Regions from separate parts of the Pseudomonas sp. R4-15 genome, predicted to be linked through region 1. Evidence: predicted binding sites of a transcription regulator. Region 1 holds the regulator's gene; the other holds the start of a gene.
The links. Region 1 encodes FliA, which starts transcription of late flagellar genes. Its sites were predicted from a motif close to CTAAAGTTTNNNNNNNNNNNGCCGNTAA; they were not measured.

Region 1 (5,981 bases):
GTCGCACCCGCCATTCCCGGGGTGCCTTGCAGCATGCGCCCCAGCGGCTTGATCACCACTTCTTCCTGACCTACCAGCTGGTCGACAACGAAGCCTATGCGCTGGGTGCCCACGGACAGAATCACAACGTGTCCCTCATGATTCGCCTCATGGGCGGCGCCCGGCACCAGCCAGCGCTTGAGGTAGAACAGCGGTAGCGCCTTATCGCGAACCACCACGACCTCCTGGCCATCCACCACATTGGTCCGCGACAGGTCGAGGTGGAAGATTTCGTTGACACTGACCAATGGGAAGGCGAATGCCTGGTTGCCCAGCATGACCATCAGCGTCGGCATGATCGCCAGGGTCAGCGGCACCTTGATGATGATGCGAGAGCCACTGCCCTTCACCGAAGAGACACTCACCGTGCCGTTGAGCTGGGAGATCTTGGTCTTCACCACATCCATGCCCACGCCACGACCGGAGACGTCGGAAATCTCGGTCTTGGTGGAGAAACCCGGGGCGAAGATCAGGTTGTAGCACTCGTTCTCGGTGAGGCGGTCCGCCTGGTCACGATCGAGCAGGCCCTTCTCCACCGCCTTGTTACGCAGCACCTCGGCATCCATTCCCTTGCCATCATCACTGATACTGAGAAGGATGTGATCGCCTTCCTGCTCCGCCGACAACACGACCTTGCCGGTGCGCATCTTGCCCGCGGCTTCGCGCTCGGCCGGGGCCTCGATGCCATGATCCACGGCATTGCGCACCAAGTGCACGAGGGGATCGGCGAGAGCCTCGACGAGGTTCTTGTCCAGGTCGGTCTCCTCGCCCACCAACTCGAGGTTGATCTCTTTCTTCAAGTTGCGCGCAAGGTCGCGCACCAACCGAGGGAAGCGCCCGAAGACCTTCTTGATTGGCTGCATGCGGGTCTTCATGACCGCGCTCTGCAAGTCTGCGGTGACCACGTCCAGGTTCGACACGGCCTTGGCCATCGACTCGTCGCCACTGTTGCTGCCCAGACGAACCAGGCGGTTACGCACCAGCACCAGCTCGCCGACCATGTTCATGATCTCGTCCAGGCGCGCGGTGTCCACACGTACCGTGGTTTCCGCCTCGCTGGCCGCATGCACGGGGGGGGCGGCCTTCGCGGCCGCCTTGGCAGGCTCCGCGGCAGGCGCCGATGCAGGTGCAGCGGCTTTCACGGGGGTCGGCGCGGCAGGCTTGGGCGCCGGTTTCGCCGGAGCGACCGGCGGCTCGTCTCGCGCCGCTGCGCTCGCGACCTCACCTGCGAACTTACCCTTGCCATGCAACTGGTCGAGCAGCGCTTCGAACTCGTCCTCGCTGATGTCGTCGGTGGATGCAGAGACCGCTGTAGCAGGCACTTCGTCGACCGCCGCGGGCTCCGCAGCGGGCGTCGTCGCGCCCTCGGCAGCGCTGAACTTGCCCTTGCCGTGCAGCTGATCGAGCAGCGCTTCGAATTCGTCATCGGAGATGTTGTCGCTAGCCGGCTCCGGCTGAGCCGCACTTACCGGCGCAGGAGCAGCCGGTGCCGGGGCCTCGGCGCTGCCGTGCAACTGGTCGAGCAGTGCCTCGAATTCCTCGTCGGTGATCTCGTCACTGGTTCCGGCCGCCGGCTCATCGACGGCCTCGGGAACCGCATCGAGCATGCGCTCGAACTCGGCGTCAGCGTCGACCGCGGCATCACTAAGCACTACCGGATCAGGCTCGACTACCGGCTCGGGAACAGCCACCGCCGCCGTGGCAGGCTCCTGGCCGCCCGGGGTCGCCAGCGCCGCGAGTGCCGCCAACAGCTCCGGCGGTGCAGCGTCCGGCTCGGTTCGCTCACGCACGCTGTCGAACATCGCGTTGACGGTGTCCAGCGCCTGCAGCACCACGTCCATGAGCGCGGAGTCCACGCGACGCTCGCCTTTGCGCAAAATGTCGAAGACGTTCTCCGCGCAGTGGCAACACTCCACCAACTCATGCAGTTGGAGGAATCCCGCACCGCCCTTGACGGTATGGAAACCCCGGAAAATGGCGTTGAGCAGCTCCATGTCGTCCGGTCGGCTTTCCAGCTCGACCAGTTGCTCGGACAGCTGTTCGAGGATCTCGCCGGCCTCTACCAGGAAGTCCTGGAGGATTTCTTCATCGGCGTCGAAGCTCATCTGTTGCTCCATCAAAGACCATGGGACGCGAGTCGCCGGTAGGACGCCCGAGATTACCCGCTGCCGGACCTGTCGATCCCGGAACCCGGTGCGACTTAAGGCCGCCGGGCCTGTGTCATGCTGCTGTCATTGCCACGTACGCCTCCCCGGCGTACGTCCACGACTAGAATCCGAGGCTCGACAAAAGATCGTCGACGTCATCCTGCCCGGAGACCACATCTGTCCTGTTATCGGCATTGATCTGCGGACCTTCACCCTGCGAGCTCTTTTCTTTTTCGCGCGAGGCGGGTTGCTCGTGACGAATACCCGCCAGGCGATCCACCTGGCTGGCCATGAGCATGAGTTTGAGCAGATTGCTTTCGACCTCGGTGACCAGGGAAGTCACACGCTTGATGACCTGGCCGGTGAGATCCTGATAATCCTGCGCCAGCAGAATGTCGTTCAGGGAAGCTGAAAGCGTTTCACTGTTACGCTCGCTGCGTGCGAGGAACTGTTCGATTCGCTTGGCCAGATCGCGAAAGCTGGCGGCGTCCATCTCCCGGCGCATGAAACGCTGCCAATCGACATTCAGAGACCGCGCCTCGCCGCTCAACTCGGAAACCAGCGGCGCGCATTCCTCAACCAGATCCATGGTCCGGTTGGCCGCCTTTTCCGTCATTTTCACCACGTACGCCAGGCGGTCGGTGGCATCGCCAATCTGCGACAGCTCCTGAGCGTGAGGCATGTGCGCGTCGAGCTGGAAGTCGGCGATCGAGTTGTGCAGCGCACGCGTCAATTTGCCGACTTCGTTGTAGAGCCCCTGGTCGCGAACCTGGTTGATCTGCTGAATGACCTGTCCGGCCTCGCCGAAATCACCGCGATCCAGACTCTCGGTCAAGCGATGGGCATGTGCCCGAAGGGTCGATTCGAAATCCGCACCCTGGGAGTCGTTGTCCTGCATGGCAAACCTCATGGCCGACTCAGCCGTTGACCCGCTCGAAGATCTTCTCGATCTTTTCCTTGAGCACTTGGGCGGTGAAGGGCTTGACCACGTATCCGTTCACCCCGGCCTGGGCGGCCTCGATGATTTGGTCACGTTTGGCTTCAGCGGTCACCATCAATACCGGCAGACTGCGCAGACGGTCGTCGGCGCGCACCGCGCGCAAGAGGTCGATGCCGGACATGTTCGGCATGTTCCAATCGGTCACCAGAAAGTCGAAGCCACCGCTGTGCAACATCGGCAGAGCCGTGGCGCCATCGTCCGCCTCCGCCGTGTTGGTGAAGCCCAGATCACGCAAGAGGTTCTTGATGATCCGCCTCATCGTGGAAAAATCATCCACGATGAGAATCTTCATGTTCTTGTCCAATTCGACCTCCATCCAGTCGTAAACGCGCGCATTATCCGTCGTGTGTTCCGTTTTCGGAACGCCTCGCTCAAGCCGATCGCCATTCCGCGAGACGCGCCCGCAAACGGGCGGCACTCTGACTGTGCAACTGGCATACGCGCGACTCGCTCACCCCCAGCACCTCACCGATCTCCTTGAGGTTGAGCTCTTCGTCATAGTAAAGCGCCAGCACCAAACGTTCACGCTCGGGCAATTGCTCGATGGCTTGCGCAAGGGCTGCACGAAAGCGCTCACCCTCGATCTCTCCTGCCGGCTCGTAGCCACTTTGACCGAGTTCCCCCTGAACCCCGTGCTCTCCTCCTTCGAGCAACTCGTCGAAGCTGAACAGGCGGCTGCCGCGGGTATCGCCAAGCATGCCGTAGTAGTCGTCCAGACTCAATTCCAGCTCCGCGGCGACTTCGTGATCACGTGCGTCACGCCCGGTGCGGGTTTCCACCGCCCGGATGGCATCGGCGATCATACGGCTGTTGCGATGCACCGAGCGCGGCGCCCAATCGCCCTTGCGGACCTCATCGATCATCGCGCCGCGAATGCGTATACCCGCATAAGTCTCGAATGTCGCGCCCTTTCCGGCTTCGTATTTCTTGGAGGCCTCCAGCAGGCCGATCATCCCCGACTGGATCAGGTCTTCGACCTGCACGCTGGCAGGCAGACGCGCCAGCAGGTGGTAGGCAATCCGTTTTACCAGGGGCGCATAGCGCTCGATGAGCTCGTGATGCGTCCGCTGATGGCCCTGCGAGTTGTACATACGGACCCCACTAGAGGCAGTCATACGGGTGTCTCGGCGGGATTATGCGATACCAGACGTTCGACAAAGAATTCCAGATGACCCCGCGGGTTGGCCGGCAACGGCCAACTGTCCACTTTCTGCGCGATGGCCTTGAAGGCCTGCGCGCACTTGGAGCGGGGAAAGGCCTCGTAGACCGCACGCTGCTTCTGCACCGCCTTGCGCACCGACTCATCGTACGGAATGGCGCCGACATACTGCAGTGCCACATCGAGGAAACGGTCGGTCACCTTGGTCAGTTTAGCGAACAGATTGCGGCCTTCCTGGGGGCTGTGCGCCATGTTCGCCAGGACACGGAAACGGTTGGTGCCGTAGTCCCGGTTGAGTAGTTTGATGAGCGCGTAGGCATCGGTGATCGAGGTCGGCTCATCGCACACGACGACGACGACCTCCTGCGCTGCGCGCACGAAGCTGACGACGGCATCACCGATACCGGCAGCCGTGTCGATGACCAACACATCAAGATTCTCACCCAGGTCGCTGAATGCCTGGATCAGCCCGGCGTGCTGCATGGGCGACAGATTGACCATGTCCTGGGTGCCGGACGCAGCCGGCACGATACGCACGCCGCCGGGCCCCTGCAGGACCACGTCGCGCAGGTCGCACTCGCCGGAAATCACGTCCGCCAAGGTGCGTTTGGGCTGCAGACCGAGCAATACGTCGACGTTGGCCAGCCCCAGGTCGGCGTCGAGCAGCATGACTCGACGCCCCAACTCGGCCAGCGCCAACGACAGATTCACGGACACGTTGGTCTTACCCACGCCGCCCTTGCCGCCGGTCACCGCGATCACTTGTACGGGATGCAAATTCGCCATGTCGTCTAATACCTTGTGCAACTACCGGGGAGCCACGCTCCCCCTGGCCCGGAAACGCCGGGTGATTTGATCCTCAGCCTGCCCGCCGTGCAGGATTAACGTACAGGCCTGCGAAGGTTTCCGCCATGGCGTCTTCACTGGGCGCCTCCGGGTTCTGCAGTGCAACCGCACGACTGACCAGTTGATGACCCCGTGGCAGGTGCAGATCATCCGGAATACGCGGTCCGTCGGCGAGATAGGCTACCGGCAGTGCCTGGCCTATGGCCAGCCCCAACACCTCACCGAGACTCCCTGCTTCGTCCAGCTTGGTCAGGATGCAACCCGCCAGGCCGCAGCGCTTGTAGGCATGATACGCCGACTTGAGCACCTGGCTCTGACTGGTGGCTGAAAGCACCAGGTAGTTCTTCGCCTTCACTCCCCGGCCGCCCAGGCTATCCAGTTGCATGCGCAGCGCCGGATCATTGGCGGGCAGGCCGGCGGTATCGATGAGTACGACACGCTTCTTCGCCAACGGTATCAGTGCCTGGGCCAACGACTGCTGCGGCTCCACGGACACTACTGCGACGTCCAGGATGCGCCCCAGGGTACGCAATTGCTCCTGAGCACCAATACGGTAGCTGTCCATCGTCACCAACGCGACCTGGGCCGCACCGTACTTGAGAACATAGCGGGCAGCCATCTTCGCCAGGGTAGTGGTCTTGCCCACGCCCGCGGGCCCGACGAGAGCGATCAACCCGCCCTCTTCCAGCGGCTCCTGCTCGCAGACGCGAACGCTCTGCGCAAGGTGCGCGAGCAGCAGGCGCCAGGCCTGGCGCGGCTCCGTCACGTGCGCCACGCGCTCCAGCAGGCT
Region 2 (5,981 bases), 950 kb from region 1:
TAGGCGATCCACTCGCCGAGTTCGGCGTCGAAGCGCGACGGGTAGCGCGTGGCCATGACCAACTGCACCAGGTATTCCTCCAGTGAGTCGGCCATGTGCTGGCCGAGCACCTGCTTGCGCGCGGCGAAGATCGACTGCTGGCTGACGCGTCGTTCGGGATGCGCTTCGCCATTGAGCGCTTCGCCGCGCGCCTGCTGGAGGATGCGCCGTTCCACCGAGGCCTCGGGGAAGCCGATCTTCACGTGCAGCAGAAAACGGTCGAGCTGGGCTTCGGGCAATGGATAAGTGCCTTCCTGCTCGATCGGGTTCTGCGTCGCCATCACCAGGAACAGGGGCGGCAGGTCGTAGGTGGAGCGGCCGACACTGACCTGGCGCTCGGCCATGGCCTCGAGCAGTGCCGATTGCACCTTGGCCGGCGCCCGGTTGATCTCGTCGGCGAGCACCAGGTTGTGGAAGATCGGGCCTTGCTGGAAGACGAAGCTGCCAGTCTCCGGGCGGTAGATCTCGGTGCCGGTGATGTCTGCGGGCAACAGGTCGGGGGTGAACTGGATGCGATGGAACTGCGCCTCCAGACCTTCGGCGAGGTCCTTGATGGCGCGGGTCTTGGCCAGCCCCGGGGCACCCTCGACGAGCAGGTGGCCGTCGGCGAGCAGGGCGATCATCAGCCGGTCCAGCAGGCGTTCCTGGCCGAGGATGTGGCTGCCCAGGTACTGCCTGAGGCTGAGCAGTTCTTCGCGATGGGGCATGGACTAGGCATCGTTGGGGCGGCGCGGCCGCGGGCAGGCCATGTTAATCGAAGGCCGAAGTCTCGACCATGTTTGGCGGTGGGCCGGCCGACTCGAGCCGGTGCGGCGATCGCCGCCCTGGAGCCTGGGTTGAACGATCCAGCCTCTGGAGGACGCCGCCGAAGGGGCGGCCTGGGCGAGACGGGCAAGGCCGGACGTACTCGCCCAATTTGCGCGTAGCGCGTGCTAAGAAACGCCCCCCGCGCCGCCGATGACGGACGCGGGGGGCGTCGCGTCTCAGGCCAGACGGAACTGGCTGGTCGAGGTTTCCAGCGCGGCGACCTGGGTCGACAGACTGCGTGCGTGCTCGTCGAGCGTCTGGCGCAGTTGGCGGGTCTCTTCGGTGTGATGGTTGATGTCGTCCATCTTGCCGGCGATATCCAGGGTGGTGGTGGAGATTTCCTCGACGGCGACCACCACGCGGTTCATCTCGTCGTTGAGCTGTTCCATGGACTGGGTGATGACGCCGATGGCCTCGGCGACCTGTCCCGCATGGTTCTCGCTGTCCCCGGCGAGGTTCAGGCCGCGCTCCATCAGCGTGTCCATCTGCCGCGTTTGTTGCTGGAACTCGCCGACGATGTGGGCGATGTCGGTGGTCGCGGCGACGGTCTTCTGCGCCAGCGAGCGCACTTCGTCGGCGACCACCGAGAAGCCGCGTCCGGCTTCGCCGGCGCGCGCGGCCTCGATGGCGGCGTTGAGCGCCAGCAGGTTGGTCTGGTCGGCGAGGCTGTTGATCACATCGATGATGCCGCTGACGCGCGTGCTCGACTGACTCAGCAGGGAAACCTGCTCGTGGGTCGCCTGGATGGTGCCGGAGAGGTTGCGCATGCTTGTCACGCTGGCATCGATCACCCGCGAGCCCTGGCGCGCCGACTCCACCGCCGAGCGCGTGGCTTCGCCGACTTCGGAGGTACGCTGGGCGATCTCGTTGACCGTCAGTGAGATCTGTCGGGAAGCGGAAGCCGCCTGCTCGGTCTGCGACTCCACCTGGGCGCTGTTCTGCTCCAGGCGGCGCATGGCTTCGTTAAGGTAGTCGCGCAGTTCGCCCAGATGGCGATTGCCCTGCAGAACCTGGGCAACCACGGTGGAAATGCCCTCGATCATGCGGTTTGAGGTCTGGCCCAACTGGTTGAATTCGTCCCGCGGGTTTCGCCCTTCCTCAAGGGTACGCGAGAGGTTGCCGGCGGCCACCTGGGTGAGCAATTCGCCGACCCGGCCCAGTTGCAGCATCAACTGCTGGGAGACGCGCCAGAGCATGCTCAGCAGCACTATCGAGACGATGACGAAGGTGATGCCAAGCAGCACCAGGCTCGACTGCCGTGCCTGATCGGCCTGCTGCGCGGTGCGTGCGAGGATGCCGTTGCCGAGCAGTTCGTTCTGCGCTTCGATCTGTTGCTGTACTTGCTGCGAGGCCTCCTTCAGACGGGTTTCGACGTCGCGTAGCTGCAACACCAGCGCGTCGATGTCGTCGAAGGCGCGGGAATACTCGGTGGCCGACTTGCCGATGGCGGTTTCTTCCCATTCCAGCCCCGCGAGGGTCGCCTGTAGCGTCTTGATGGCTTCCCGGGCCTGCTTGGCCTGCTCCGGATCGAAGTTCGCCAGGTAATCGCGCTGGGCGCGTAGCGCCTGTGCGATGGTGGGCTGGATCAAACTGATGTTGATCTGTTCGAGCTTCTGCGCCGCGGCGGAAATGATCTTGCGCTGGCCCTGGTCGGGCGCCAGGCCGAACTGCTCGCGCAGTTTCAGCCACTGCTCCTGCAGGGCCAGGCCCACCTGAAGTTGCTCGGTGATGGACTGCGCGGAGCGGAGCACCTCGGGGTCTCCCAGCCCCTGGGCACGCGGCACCAGTTGCTCGAGATAGGCCTGCAAACGCTGCTGGCGTTCGCTGAACGCCTCGCGCGAGGCGCTGTTCAGGCCGTTGCGCGATTGCTCCAGGGTCAGCCAGCCGTTGAGCAGGTTGAGCGAGAGGTTGCGGTAGTTGGTGGCGGCCTGTTGGGCCTGCATGGCACCGCCAATCTGCGCATTGCTCCAGATCGATGCAGCGGTCATCAATGCCAGGCTGAGCAGCGCGATGCAGCCCAGCAGCAGGAACTTCTGTTTCCAGGAAAGAAAGAACTGCATGATCGATCCTTCGTTTGTTGTTATTGGCAGACCCGAACGGTCCGGGAGCGCAGAGTAAACCAGACGCTGCGTGGGCTCTAGGGCCTGCTGCCGTTTTATTCACGGCCGCGCCGGTACCTGTTTTGGCACGACACGGCGCGAGTCGTGGGGCTTATCGGGGGGAAGTCCAAGATGAGCAACGCCGTATCGTGCCAAAACAGGCACCGGCCCGCAGGCCATTTGTGGCGACAACGTGGCTCGCGAATAAAACGGCAGCAGGCCCTCGCAATTGTATGACGATATCAGCCCGACCACTGACCTAGCAGTTCCCGTTGTCGGCGCTGTGCGCGCTCTTGCAGCACCGGGGCCAGGCGCAGCTTTTCGCCGGGCAGGCATTGGCCGAGTCGGGCGACGGCTTCCGGCGTCAGCGCACCCAGGCGCGGATAGCCGCCGATGGTCTGGCGGTCGTTGAGCAATACGATCGGTTGGCCGTCCGGCGGCACTTGCATGGCGCCCAGGGGAATGCCCTCGGACACCAGTGGCTGCCCCAGGTAATGCAGCGGCTCGCCGAGCAGGCGTACGCCCATGCGGTCGGCGCGCTGGTCCAGGGTCCACTCGCGGTTGAACAGGTCGAACAGGCTCTGCCCGCTGAACTCGCCGTGTTGCGCACCGAGTACCAGTTCCAGGCGCGGCGTGGCGGTGTACTGCGGAATCCGGCTGGCCGGCAGTTCGCGCGGTGCTGGCGGCTCGCCGTGCCAGTGCAGTAGGTTGCCCTCGACGAGGCCGTTGCCGTCGCCATGCAGGCCGCCTAGCCCCTCGCGGACGACGCCGGCGCAGCTGCCGAGCACCTGTGCTACCGCGAAGCCGCCGGGTACTGCGAGGTAGGCGCGGGCGCCCTGGCGTGGCTGGACGAACGCCAGACGTTGCCCGGCGCGCACCCGAAAGGATTTCCACGGCGCCAGGGGCTCGCCATCGAGCGTGGCACCGAGGTCCGCGCCGGCGAGGGCGAGGGTGCTGTCGCCGGCGCATTCGAGTTGCAGGCCACCCAGGAGAATTTCCAGGACCGGCGCCTGCAATGGGTTGCCCAGCAGCCAGTTGGCCCAACGCTGGGCGATCCAGTCGAGTGCGCCGCTCTGGGTTACGCCGAGGTGGCGTACACCGAAGCGGCCGCCGTCCTGCAATTGAACGAAGGGGCTACTGCGTAGCACGCGCAGTCCGGCCAGAGAACTCATACGAGGGGCTCCAGGGGCGTGTCGTCGCCGCCGAGGCGGATGAATTCGGCATGGTCGATGGGCTCGAAGCGAACCCGGTCGCCGGGTTGCAGCAGGCTGTACCCCTCGATGTCGGCGCCGAACAGGCGCACCGGGGTGCGTCCGAGCAGGTTCCAGCCGCCCGGAGACACGGCCGGATAGATGGCGGTCTGGCGTTCGGCGATGCCGACGCTACCGGTGGCGATGCGTTGCCGAGGGGTGTTCAGGCGCGGCGCGGCGAGGGCTTCCTCGACCAGCCCCATGAAGCCGAAGCCGGGAGCGAAGCCGAGGGCGAACACCTGGTATTCGCGCCCGGCGTGGCGCGTGATGACCTCGGCCACCGAGTAGCCGCTGCGCTGCGACAGCAGGGCCAGCTCCGGGCCGACGCTGGGGTCGTACCAGGTCGGCAGGCGATGCAGGCGACCGCTGCCAGCGGCGGCCGGTTGCAGGTCGCTGAAGGCCTCGGCGACCAGTGTGCGCACTTGCGCGGCATCCAGGCGTTCGAGGTCATAGTGCAGCAACAGTGTGGTGTAGGACGGCACCAGGTCGATCAGGGCTTCGCCGAACACCGCGCGCAGGCGCTGGTCGGCGGCCAGTAGCCAGGGCATGTTGGCCTCGTCGATACCCTCGAAGAGCCTCAGGATCAGGCTGTCGATACCGGCGATTTCCAGCCGTGGAACGGGCGCCCTCATGCGTTGGCCAAGGCGTCGAAGGCCTCGCGGATGCGCTTCACCGCGGCCACGGAGCCTGCGTTGTCGCCGTGCACGCAGAGCGTCTGGGCGCGCAGCGGTAGGGCGCTGCCGTCGCTGGCGCGCAGGTCCTCGCCGCGGGCCAGGGTGACAGCTTGGGCGACGATGGTGGTGGCGTCGTGGTGCACCGCGCCGGTCTGGCTGCGCGCGACGAGGAAGCCGGCGGCGTCATAGGCGCGGTCGGCGAAGGCTTCGAACCACAGCGTGAGGCCGGCTTCGTTACCCAGTGCCTGGGCCTGGCTGTTGTCGCGGGTGCTCATCAACATCAGCGGCAGGGCACTGTCGTACTTGGCAACCGCGCTCATCACCGCACGCAGGATGGCTGGCTTGCGCATCATGTCCTGGTACAGCGCGCCGTGGGGTTTGACGTAGCTGACGCGGGTGCCCTGGCTGCGGCACAGCGCTTCCAGTGCGCCGATCTGATAGAGCATCAGGTCTTCGACTTCCTGCGGTGTGCAATCCATCGAGCGCCGGCCGAAACCGACCAGGTCCTGGTAGGCGGTGTGCGCGCCGATTCGCACGCCGTGCTCGACGGCCAGGGTGACCGTCTTGCGCATGGTGCACGGGTCCGAGGCGTGGAAGCCGCAGGCGATGTTGGCGCAGTCGATGTAGGGCATGACCTCGGCATCCAGACCCATGGTCCAGGCGCCGAAGCTCTCGCCGATGTCGCAGTTGAGAAGCAGGCTGTTCACGCAAGGCCTCCTGCGGACGGGCCGCAGTCGTTGTTTCGGGACGGCGGAATCGGCTCCGCGCAGCATGCGGCACATGGTGTGCGCATGCTCGTGCAGCGTCCAACTAATTAAACCGGCGGGCGGAGATAGAAAAAACCGATGCGCGCCTCCCGTGGGCGGGAGACGCGTGGCCGCGCTACCAGAGCGGCAGGGCGTAGGTGAGGATCAGGCGGTTCTCGTCGAGGTCGTCGCTGAAGTTGGAGCGCACCGTGGCGTTGCGCCATTTCACGCCGAAGTTCTTCAACGGGCCGCCCTGGAACACGTAGGCGATGTCCATGTCGCGTTCCCATTCGGTGCCGCCGTTGGCGCCGCCGGTCTCGACGTTGTCACCGGAGATATAGCGCGTCATGAAGGTCAGGCCGGGCA

Region 2: the regulator FliA is predicted to act here: its motif matches at 3,005-3,032, upstream of ACYRGX_RS16500 (methyl-accepting chemotaxis protein).

Annotation. Positions count from the first base shown of each region.
Region 1 is NZ_CM147293.1:2,513,454-2,519,434, reverse strand. Features, by position in the region: gene ACYRGX_RS12000 (chemotaxis protein CheA) at 1-2,144, opposite strand, end outside; gene ACYRGX_RS11995 (protein phosphatase CheZ) at 2,308-3,084, opposite strand; gene ACYRGX_RS11990 (chemotaxis response regulator CheY) at 3,104-3,478, opposite strand; gene ACYRGX_RS11985 (RNA polymerase sigma factor FliA) at 3,558-4,301, opposite strand; gene fleN (flagellar synthesis regulator FleN) at 4,298-5,131, opposite strand; gene flhF (flagellar biosynthesis protein FlhF) at 5,205-5,981, opposite strand, start outside.
Region 2 is NZ_CM147293.1:3,460,915-3,466,895, reverse strand. Features, by position in the region: gene ACYRGX_RS16505 (AAA family ATPase) at 1-746, opposite strand, end outside; gene ACYRGX_RS16500 (methyl-accepting chemotaxis protein) at 1,023-2,906, opposite strand; gene ACYRGX_RS16495 (5-oxoprolinase subunit C family protein) at 3,188-4,117, opposite strand; gene ACYRGX_RS16490 (5-oxoprolinase subunit B family protein) at 4,114-4,827, opposite strand; gene ACYRGX_RS16485 (5-oxoprolinase subunit PxpA) at 4,824-5,576, opposite strand; gene ACYRGX_RS16480 (OprD family porin) at 5,752-5,981, opposite strand, start outside.